2 regions of the Pseudomonas sp. LS.1a genome follow, and region 1 is predicted to be linked to the other one. Evidence: predicted binding sites of a transcription regulator. Region 1 holds the regulator's gene; the other holds the start of a gene.
The links. Region 1 encodes FliA, which starts transcription of late flagellar genes. Its sites were predicted from a motif close to CTAAAGTTTNNNNNNNNNNNGCCGNTAA; they were not measured.
Positions count from the first base shown of each region.

Region 2: MKK04_RS19630 (methyl-accepting chemotaxis protein) is a predicted target of FliA. The motif match lies at 1,980-2,007, and genes of this name have one in related genera.

Region 1 is NZ_CP092827.1:4,104,698-4,110,207, reverse strand. Features, by position in the region: gene flhA (flagellar biosynthesis protein FlhA) at 1-1,312, shown strand, start outside; gene flhF (flagellar biosynthesis protein FlhF) at 1,324-2,634, shown strand; gene fleN (flagellar synthesis regulator FleN) at 2,728-3,561, shown strand; gene fliA (RNA polymerase sigma factor FliA) at 3,558-4,298, shown strand; gene MKK04_RS19025 (chemotaxis response regulator CheY) at 4,417-4,791, shown strand; gene MKK04_RS19020 (protein phosphatase CheZ) at 4,812-5,510, shown strand, end outside.
Region 2 is NZ_CP092827.1:4,227,160-4,232,669, forward strand. Features, by position in the region: gene MKK04_RS19625 (tRNA-uridine aminocarboxypropyltransferase) at 1-152, opposite strand, end outside; gene MKK04_RS19630 (methyl-accepting chemotaxis protein) at 335-1,900, opposite strand; gene MKK04_RS19635 (LysR family transcriptional regulator) at 2,042-2,935, opposite strand; gene speB (agmatinase) at 3,160-4,110, shown strand; gene MKK04_RS19645 (sodium:solute symporter) at 4,244-5,510, shown strand, end outside.

The DNA of each region.
Region 1 (5,510 bases):
CTCCGAGGACATGGGCAAGCTGATCAACCGGCAGATGTTCGATTCGCCCAAGGCCCTGGCGGTGTCCGGCGCGCTGATGATCGTCATGGGCCTGGTGCCGGGCATGCCCCACGTGGCCTTCCTCAGCCTCGGCCTGCTGGCCGGTGGCGGTGCCTACCTGGTGTGGAAGAAACAGCAGAAAGCCAGGCTGCAGGCGCAGCAGGAGGCGCAGCGCCAGCAGGACCTGCTGCCCTCGCCGCAGCGCGCACTGGAGACCAAGGAACTGGGCTGGGACGACGTCACGCCCATCGACATGATCGGCCTGGAGGTTGGCTACCGGCTGATCCCGCTGGTCGATCGCAACCAGGGTGGCCAGCTGCTGGCGCGGATCAAGGGCGTGCGCAAGAAGCTGTCGCAAGACCTGGGCTTCCTCATGCCCACCGTGCACATCCGCGACAACCTCGACCTGCAGCCCAGTGCCTATCGCCTGACCCTGATGGGGGTGATCCTGGCCGAGGCCGAGATCTACCCGGACCGCGAGCTGGCAATCAACCCGGGGCAGGTGTTCGGTACCCTCAACGGTATTGCCGCACGTGACCCGGCGTTTGGTCTGGAGGCCGTGTGGATCGACGTTGGCCAACGCTCCCAGGCGCAGTCGCTGGGCTACACCGTGGTCGACGCCAGTACCGTGGTGGCCACCCACCTCAACCAGATCCTGCAGAAGCACTGCCACGAGCTGATCGGCCACGAAGAGGTCCAGCAGCTGCTGCAAGTGCTGGCCAAGGCATCGCCTAAACTTGCAGAAGAACTGGTGCCTGGTGTCATTTCCTTGTCAGGCCTGCTCAAGGTGCTGCAAGCGCTGTTGTCGGAACAGGTACCAGTGCGCGATATTCGCAGTATCGCCGAGGCGATCGCGAACAACGCCGGCAAGAGTCAAGATACCGCCGCGCTGGTGGCGGCGGTGCGCGTCGGATTGTGTCGCGCCATCGTGCAAAGCATTGTCGGCGTTGAGTCGGAGCTGCCAGTGATTACCCTGGAGCCAAGGTTGGAACAGATTTTGCTGAATAGTCTGCAAAGGGCCGGGCAAGGTCAGGAAGATGGTGTTCTTCTGGAGCCGAGCATGGCCGAGAAGCTGCAGCGTTCGTTGATCGAAGCGGCCCAGCGCCAGGAAATGCAGGGCCAGCCGGCCATCCTCCTGGTCGCCGGCCCGATCCGTGCCATGCTGTCGCGTTTCGGTCGCCTGGCTGTACCGAATTTGCATGTTCTGGCGTATCAGGAAATACCTGACAACAAGCAAGTCACCATCGTTGCCACCGTGGGCCCTAACGGCTGAGGTAGGGGATAATGCAAGTTAAGCGATTTTTCGCCGCCGATATGCGTCAGGCCATGAAGCTGGTCCGCGATGAGCTGGGCGCCGATGCCGCCATCATTGGCAACCGCCGCATCGCCGGCGGTGTCGAACTGACTGCTGCGCTGGACTACAAGCTGTCCGCCCTGGCCCCGCGTGTGCCCAACGCCGAGCTGGAAGAAGAGCTGCGCAAGACCCATACGCGCATCGCCACTGCCCAGGCCGAGCTGGACCACCGCCCGGACACCAGCGACAACAACCGCCAATTGTTCGCCGGGCAGTCGCTGACCGCCGCCGAGCCGTTGATCGAACCCCATGTCGATGCTCCCGAGGCCGCTGCTGCAGCCCCTGCGTCGGCACCGGTCGACCCGCGCCTGTTCGATGCCATGCGCTCCGAGCTGTCGGGCCTGCGCGAGCTGCTGGAAGTGCAGCTCGGTTCGCTGGCCTGGAATCAGCTGCAGGGCAGCAAGCCGCAACAGGCCACCGTCTGGCGCCGGCTGCAGCGCATCGGCCTGTCCGGGCCGATCGCCCGCGAGCTGCTGGACCTGACCGCCGAGATCGATGAGCCACGCCACGCCTGGCGCATGCTGCTGGCGCACCTGGCGCGGATGATCGAAATCCCCGAGATCGAGCCGATCGAAGAGGGCGGGGTGATCGCCATGGTCGGCCCGGCCGGCATGGGCAAGACCACCACCCTGGCCAAGCTGGCCGCCCGCTACGTGCTCAAGTACGGCGCGCAGAACCTGGCGCTGGTGAGCATGGACAGCTTCCGCATTGGTGCCCAGGAGCAGCTCAAGACCCTGGGTCGTATCCTCAACGTGCCGGTGACCTATGTCGACCCGGGCCAGTCGCTGGCCGCGGCGCTGGAGCCGCTGCTGCGCAAGCGCGTGGTGCTGATCGATACCGCCGGCCTGCAGGCCAGCGACCCGGCCCTGCGCATGCAGCTGGAAACCCTGGCTGGGCGTGGCATTGCCGCGAAGAACTACCTGGTACTGGCCACCACCAGCCAGAAGCAGGTGCTGACCGCCGCCTACCACAGCTACAAGCGCTGCGGCCTGGCCGGCTGCATCCTGACCAAACTCGATGAAACGGCGAGCCTTGGCGACGTGCTGAGTCTTGCCATCAGTCATGAACTGCCAGTGGCCTACCTGACCGATGGGCCGCGCATTCCTGACGACCTGCACCTGCCTCGGGGGCACCAGTTGGTTACCCGTGCGGTCAATGTGCAGCAGCAGGACGAGCCCAGCGAAGAGGCCATGGCCGACATGTTCGCTGATCTCTATCACAACCCACGGCGAGCGGGTTGATGATGAAGCGTGTGCAAGGTAGCTATGCCAAAGGGTACGCAGAATTGCCCTACGTGTGGCCTGAGTCCCAGCGAGACAAGGTAAAGAACAGACATGGGTAGCATGCATCCCGTACAGGTGATCGCCGTGACCGGTGGCAAAGGTGGCGTCGGCAAGACTAACGTTTCAGTGAACCTGTCCCTGGCGCTGGCCGAGCTTGGCCGCAGGGTCATGCTGCTCGACGCCGACCTGGGCCTGGCCAATGTCGACGTGCTGCTGGGCCTTACACCCAAGCGGACCCTGGCCGATGTCATCGAAGGGCGCTGCGAGCTGCGCGACGTGATGCTGCAGGGCCCGGGTGGTGTGCGCATCGTGCCGGCGGCCTCGGGCACGCAGAGCATGGTGCACCTGGCCCCGGCCCAGCATGCCGGGTTGATCCAGGCGTTCAGCGAAGTTGGCGACAACCTTGACGTGCTGGTGATCGACACCGCAGCCGGTATCGGCGACTCGGTGGTCAGCTTCGTTCGCGCCGCCCAGGAAGTGCTGCTGGTGGTATGCGACGAACCGACCTCGATCACCGATGCCTACGCCCTGATCAAGCTGCTCAACCGCGACTACGGCATGAACCGTTTCCGTGTGCTGGCCAACATGGCGCAGAGCCCGCAGGAAGGGCGCAACCTGTTCGCCAAGCTGACCAAGGTCACCGACCGCTTCCTTGACGTTGCCCTGCAGTACGTGGGTGCCGTGCCGTATGACGAGTGCGTGCGCAAGGCGGTGCAGAAGCAGCGTGCGGTCTACGAAGCCTTCCCGCGCTCCAAGTGCGCACTGGCCTTCAAGGCGATTGCCCAGAAGGTCGACAGCTGGCCGCTGCCGGCCAACCCGCGCGGCCATCTGGAGTTCTTTGTCGAGCGCCTGGTGCGGCCCACCAGCGCGGGACCTGTGCTATGAATGCCAGCGGCTTCAAGATGTACAGCCGGGCGTCGAAAGACGCCCAGTACGAGCTGATCGAACGCTATGCCCCGCTGGTCAAGCGCATCGCCTACCACCTGCTGGCGCGGTTGCCGGCCAACGTGCAGGTCGAGGACCTGATCCAGGCCGGCATGATCGGCCTGCTGGAAGTGGCCAACAAGTACGACGCCAGCAAGGGCGCCAGCTTTGAAACCTACGCCGGCATCCGCATCCGCGGAGCCATGCTGGACGAAGTGCGCAAGGGTGACTGGGCACCGCGTTCGGTGCACCGCAACACGCGCATGGTCAGTGACGCGATGCGTGCAGTGGAAGCAAGAACCGGCCGCGACGCTAAAGATCATGAAGTTGCTGCCGAACTCCAATTGAGTCTCGATGATTACTACGGGATCCTGAACGATACCCTGGGCAGCCGCCTGTTCAGCTTCGACGACCTGTTGCAGGACGGCGAGCACGAAGGGCTGCATGAGGATGGCGCCAGTGGCCACGTCGAGCCTGCGCGTGGCCTGGAGGACGAGCGCTTCCAGGTTGCCCTGGCCGAGGCCATCGCCAACCTGCCGGAGCGTGAACGCCTGGTACTGGCGCTGTACTACGACGAAGAGCTGAACCTCAAGGAAATCGGAGAGGTGCTTGGGGTCAGCGAGTCGCGGGTCAGCCAGTTGCACAGCCAGTGTGCCGCGCGCCTGCGCAGCCGCCTGGGGGAATGGCGGGCGCGTTGAGCCCGGAGTCGTTGCAGTCGTTTTCCACGTGCGTTTTCCATGTTGCACCGATTTGATTGAATGCGCGCTCGCAGCCGAGCGCGTTTGAGACTGCTTGGAGGTCTACTTGAACAAAGACATGAAAATCCTCATCGTTGACGACTTTTCGACGATGCGGCGGATCATCAAGAACCTGTTGCGTGACCTGGGCTTCACCAACACCGAAGAAGCCGATGACGGCACCACGGCGCTGCCGATGCTGGAAAACGGCCATTACGACTTCCTGGTGACCGACTGGAACATGCCCGGCATGTCCGGTATCGACCTGCTGCGCAAGGTGCGTGCCAGCGACAAGCTGAAAGGCATGCCGGTACTGATGGTGACAGCCGAGGCCAAGCGCGACCAGATCATCGAAGCGGCCCAGGCCGGCGTCAACGGCTATGTGGTCAAGCCGTTCACCGCCCAGGTGCTCAAAGAAAAGATCGAGAAGATCTTCGAACGCGTCAACGGCTGAGTCACGTCAGGGGGCGCGCCATGGATTCATCACAAACGTCTTTGGGCGAGTTCGAATCGACCCTGAAGAAACATGCCCAGGAGCTGGTCGAAAGCCTGGAGCGGGGCCGTTTCGGCGAGGCGGTGCAGCTGATTCACGAGCTGAACCAGACCCGCGACCGCGGCCTGTACCAGGAAGTCGGCAAGCTGACCCGCGAGCTGCACAGTGCCATCGTCAGTTTCCAGATCGACCCGACCATGCCGCAGGCCGAGGAGGTGTCGCAGATAACCGACGCCACCGAGCGCCTGTCGTACGTGGTCAGGCTCACCGAGGGCGCGGCCAACCGCACCATGGACCTGGTCGAGGAAAGCACCCCGGTGCTCAACGACCTGGCCAGCGAGGCCAAGGCCCTGAGCACCGACTGGCAGCGCTTCATGCGCCGTGAAGTGGCCGCGCCGGAGTTCCGGGAGCTGGTCAAGCGCGTCGACAGTTTCCTGACGCACAGCGCCGAAGGTAATCGCAAGGTCGCCGGCCACCTCAACGACATTCTGCTGGCCCAGGACTATCAGGACCTGACCGGTCAGGTGATCAAGCGCGTCACCAACCTGGTCACCGAGGTGGAAAGCAACCTGCTCAAACTGGTGCTGATGGCCAGCCAGGTCGACCGTTTTGCCGGTATCCAGCATGACCACGATCAACTGCGCGCAGAAAAAGATCTAGAAAAACATCCGACTCGGGGT
Region 2 (5,510 bases), 120 kb from region 1:
AGGGCGGCCAGGCGGGCAGTGTTCAGGGCATGGGCGGTTTCACTGGGGTGCTGCAGCAGGATGACGCGGGTGCGGCTGTCGAGCGCGGGGATCAGTGGGCAGAGGCAATGGTCGAGCGGGCGCTGGCAGCGCTCGCAGCGGGGTCTGGGCATGGGGTTCTCCTTGGCGGGAACAGTTTGCCACAGAACCGGGGCCCGCTTTGCGGGCCTTTCGCCCTGTAGGAGCGGGCTTGCCCGCGATGCAGGCAATGCGGTGGCTGGCACGGGCTTCGCCCGTGATCGCGGGTAAACCCGCTCCTACAGGGCGAAAGGGCTGCAAAGCAGCCCTTGCGATCTCAACGGTTGAACCGCTCCGCCAAGCTATGCAGGTACTCTGCCATGCGCTCCAGGTCCTGGCTGATTTCCGCGCCCTGCCTGGCCTGCCCGGCACTCTGGTCGCACAGCTGGGCAATCCTCACGATCTGCTGGTTGATGTCCTCGGCTACATGGCTCTGCTGCTCCGACGCCGTCGCCATCTGCTGGCTCATGCCAGTGATGCGGCTGACCGCCTGGGCAATCCCGCTCAATGCCGCCTGCACAGCCTCGACACTGTGCACGCTGTCCCGCGAGATCTGCTCACCACGGTTCGCCGTACTGACCGCACGCTCTGCCCCGGCGCGCAACGACGCGATGATGTGATGGATTTCCTCGGTCGAGGCACGAGTGCGCTGGGCCAACGAACGCACCTCATCCGCCACCACGGCAAACCCGCGCCCCTGTTCGCCGGCGCGTGCCGCTTCAATGGCGGCATTGAGCGCCAGCAGGTTGGTCTGCTCGGCAATCGAAGTGATCACATCGACCACGCTGCCGATCGACTGGGTCTGCTCGGCCAAGGCGTTCACCGCCTGGCCAATGTCATTGACGGCATCGCTCATGCTGCCCATGGCTTTCAGGCTCTGCAGGGCCAGCTCGCTGCCCTGCTGCGCCAGCTGGTCGGCATCACCCGCTGCGTGCGCCGTGCTCTGCACGTTGTGGGTAACCTCCTGGATGGTCGCCGCCATCTGCGCAATGGCAGTGGCGGACTGGTCGGTCTCGTTGCGCTGGCGGTCGAGCATCTGGGCCTGGGCATCGGACAAGTCGGACGACTGCGCCGCCCGCGACTTCACCCCGACCCCGGCATCCACCAGGCGGGTCAAGGCCGTTTGCAGGCGTGCCTCCTCACTGATGATGGCCAGGTCGAGCTGGCCCTGCAGGCCCGGGTTATCGCTGTAGGTCAGCGCCACCAGCGGGCTGGTGAAGGCCTTGGGATGCTCGGCCAGCGTGTGGCGGATGGCCTGGTTCTGCCGGTGCTCGACCAGATACCAGGCCAGCAGCAGGCTGGCCATCAGCACCCCGAGCGCCGCATAAGTCGGCAGCCACAGGTAGCCCGCCGCCGACAGCAGGCCCGCACCGATCAAGGGCCACCCGTGGCCCAGGCCATGCCCAAGCCGGGCCGCCCACGGCACCGGCGCGCGGCCGGCCCGCAAGCGAGCGTACAACGCCTCGGCGCGGCGGATCTGCTCGCGGGTGGGCACCGAGCGCACCGACTCGTAGCCACTGATGCGGCCCTGTTCGTAGATGGCCGTGACATAGGCGCTGACCCAGTAGTAATCGCCGTTCTTCGCACGGTTCTTGACCACGCCCATCCAGGGTTTGCCCTGTTTGATGGTTTCCCACATGTGGCCGAACACCGCCGGCGGCATGTCCGGGTGGCGCACCAGGTTGTGGGGTTGGCCGACCAGCTCGTCGTAGGTGAACCCGCTGATCGCCACGAAAGCGTCGTTGCAGTAGGTGATGCGGCTGTTGAGGTCTGTGGTGGAAATCAGGCGCTGATCGTTGGGAAAGGTTCTTTCGTGCTCAGTGACGGGCAAATTCATGCGCATCTTGGGCAATCCTTGCAAGGAGTAAAGGGGGAGGGTCAGCAACACACGCACATGTGATGTATAGCAGGACGCCATTATGTTGTCGGTCAGCGGCGCCAAGAATTTAGCGCACGCCGACAAACTACAGACAGGCGCCGCCCCTCAGCCGACGTTGAGCTGGCTTTTGAGCAGGTCGCGGAAAGTCTGGATCAACGGCTCGCGACTGCGCCCGCGGCGAATGATCAGCGAGAACGGTGCCTGGTAACCGAAAGTAGACGGCGACAGCACGCGCAAGTCGCCCTTGTCGACCCAGGCCTGGGCATAGTGCTCGGGCAGGTAGCCGATGTAGGCCCCGGAGAGAATCAGGATCAACTGCGCCTCCATGCTCTCCACCGTCGCTGCGCTGTGCTTGAAGCCATGCCGGGCCAGCTCGGCCTGGCTCCAGTAGCCCCGTCCGACCATGCGCTGCTGGGTCACCACCGGCTCGGGAATGCGCCGTTCGGCATACAACGGGTGGCGGCTGCTGCAGTACAGCCAGTGCTGCTCACGGTACAGCGGCTGGTAAAGCAGCCCGCTCATGCGCGAGGAAAACGCCCCGATGGCAAGGTCCAGGCGGTTGTCCTGCACGCCCAGCTGCAGCTCGTAAGGGCTGGACACCGACAGGTGCAGGTGCACCGCCGGGTGTTCCTGGCTGTAGGCGCCGATGGCTTCGGCCAGCGGCAAGGCCCGGTCACCGACGGTGGAGTCGATCACCCCCAGGTTGAGGGTGCCGCGCAACTCGCCCTTCAGGGCGGCGGCATACTGCTCGAAACCGTCCAGCTCGGCCAGCAGGCGCAGGGTCTCCTGATGGAACAGCTCGCCCTTGCTGGTCAGGCTGAAACCGCCACGGCCGCGGTGGCACAGCACGATCCCCAGGGCGCCTTCCAGCTGGCTCATGTAGGTGCTGATGGCCGAGGTCGACAGGTTCAGCTCGCGCTGGGCGTTGGCGAAACCCTGGTGGCGCACCACGCTGACGAAGATGCGCAGCAGTTTCAGGTCGGGCAGGGTCGAGGCCATGGTGCAACGTTCCGCAAGGGTATTTGCGCGCAGTCTAACCGCTCTGCCGGCCTTTAGTTCAGAAATTCCTGAACTAAGTATTTGCCGGTAGCGATTTTTCCCCGGCACTACCTTCAGCAGACTTGGCCGAAATGTCCCTGCCCGCCAGCAAGACCACACCTGGAAGGCGCGCGGCGGCACAGGTTCGAACAACCAGAACAATCGACCGACTGATGAGGCCCACCGTGGACAAGATCCTCCACCAACCACTGGGCGGCAACGAAATGCCGCGTTTCGGCGGCATCGCCACCATGCTCCGCCTCCCCCACCTGCAAAGTGCCCAAGGCCTGGACGCCGCGTTCATCGGCGTGCCACTGGACATCGGCACCTCGCTGCGCTCCGGCACCCGCTTCGGCCCGCGGCAGATCCGCGCCGAATCGGTGATGATCCGCCCGTACAACATGGCCACCGGGGCTGCACCGTTCGACTCGTTGTCGGTGGCCGACATCGGTGACGTGGCAATCAACACTTTCAACCTGCTGGATGCCGTACGCATCATCGAAGAAGCGTATGACGAGATCCTCGAGCACAACGTCATCCCGCTGACCCTGGGTGGCGACCACACCATCACCCTGCCGATCCTGCGCGCGCTGCACAAGAAGCACGGCAAGATCGGCCTGGTGCACATCGATGCCCATGCCGACGTCAACGACCACATGTTCGGCGAGAAGATCGCCCACGGCACCACCTTCCGCCGCGCCGTGGAAGAAGGCCTGCTCGATTGCGAGCGCGTGGTGCAGATCGGCCTGCGCGCCCAGGGTTACACCGCCGATGACTTCAACTGGAGCCGCCGCCAGGGCTTCCGCGTGGTCCAGGCCGAAGAGTGCTGGCACAAGTCGCTGGCGCCACTGATGGCCGAAGTGCGGGAAAAGGTCGGCGGTGGCCCGGTGTACCTGTCGTTCGATATCGACGGCATCGACCCGGCCTGGGCACCAGGCACCGGCACCCCGGAAATCGGCGGCTTGACCACCATCCAGGCGATGGAGATCATTCGCGGCTGCCACGGCCTGGACCTGATCGGCTGTGACCTTGTCGAAGTCTCCCCGCCTTACGACACCACCGGCAACACCTCGCTGCTCGGTGCCAACCTGCTGTTCGAAATGCTCTGCGTGCTACCAGGCGTAGTGCGTCGTTAATACCGCTACACCCCGGCAGGAGCCATGAGGGAGGGCCACAGAGGCCCGCCAACAACACGACAAGACCGCCGGGCGCCGTGAACCCGCCCGCGTGGTCGATCTCGCCATAATAAAGATAATCGGGAGACCCCCAATGGCCTTGGACATCATTGTTGTAATGATCTATACCGTCGGCATGCTCGGGCTTGGCTGGTATGGCATGCGGCGCGCGAAAACCCATGAGGACTACCTGGTGGCCGGGCGCAACCTCGGCCCGGTCCTGTACATGGGCACCATGGCCACTACCGTGCTCGGTGGTGCGTCTACCGTCGGCACCGTACGCCTGGGCTACGTCCACGGCATCTCCGGCTTCTGGCTGTGCGCAGCCCTGGGCCTGGGCATCATCGCCCTCAACCTGTTCCTGGCCAAACCCTTGCTGCGGCTGCGCATCTTCACCGTGACCCAGGTACTGGAGCAGCGCTACAACCCGACCGCACGCCAGGCCAGCGCCGTGATCATGCTGGCCTACGCACTGATGATCGGCGTCACCTCGACCCTGGCCATGGCCACCGTATTGCAGGTGCTGCTGGACCTGCCGTTCTGGGCTTCGCTGCTGCTGGGTGGTGGTGTGGTGGTGCTGTACTCGACCATTGGCGGCATGTGGTCGCTGACCCTGACCGACATCGTCCAGTTCGTGATCAAGACCGTCGGCCTGATGTTCATCCTGCTGCCAGTGTGCCTGTACAAGGCCGGTGGCTGGGACACCCTGGTGGCCAAGCTGCCGGCGGCCAGCTTCCAGCTGACCACCATTGGCTGGGACACCATCATCACCTACTTCCTGATCTACTTCTTCGGCATCCTCATCGGCCAGGACATCTGGCAGCGGGTGTTCACTGCCCGTGACGAGAAGGTCTGCCAGCGTGCCGGTACCACTGCCGGTGTGTACTGCGTACTGTACGGCCTGGCCTGCGCCACGATCGGCATGGCTGCGCACGTGCTGATGCCCGACCTGGCCAACCCGAACAATGCCTTTGCCGAGATGATCAAGACCACCCTGCCCGATGGCATCCGTGGCCTGCTGATGGCAGCGGCGCTGGCCGCCATGATGTCCACCGCCAGCGCCGGCCTGCTGGCTGCGTCGACCACCCTGACCGAAGACCTGCTGCCCAAGCTGCGTGGCGGCAAGCAGTCGAGCCTGGGCGTCAGCCGCCTGTTCACCCTGCTCACCGGGCTGGTGGTGCTGGGCATCGCCCTGATGGTGAACGATGTGATCAACGCCCTGACTTTGGCCTACAACCTGCTGGTCGGCGGCATGCTGATCCCGCTGATCGGGGCGATCTTCTGGAAACGCGCTACCACCGCCGGGGCGATCGCCAGCATGTCGCTGGGCTTCGCTACCGCGCTGCTGTTCATGTTCAAGG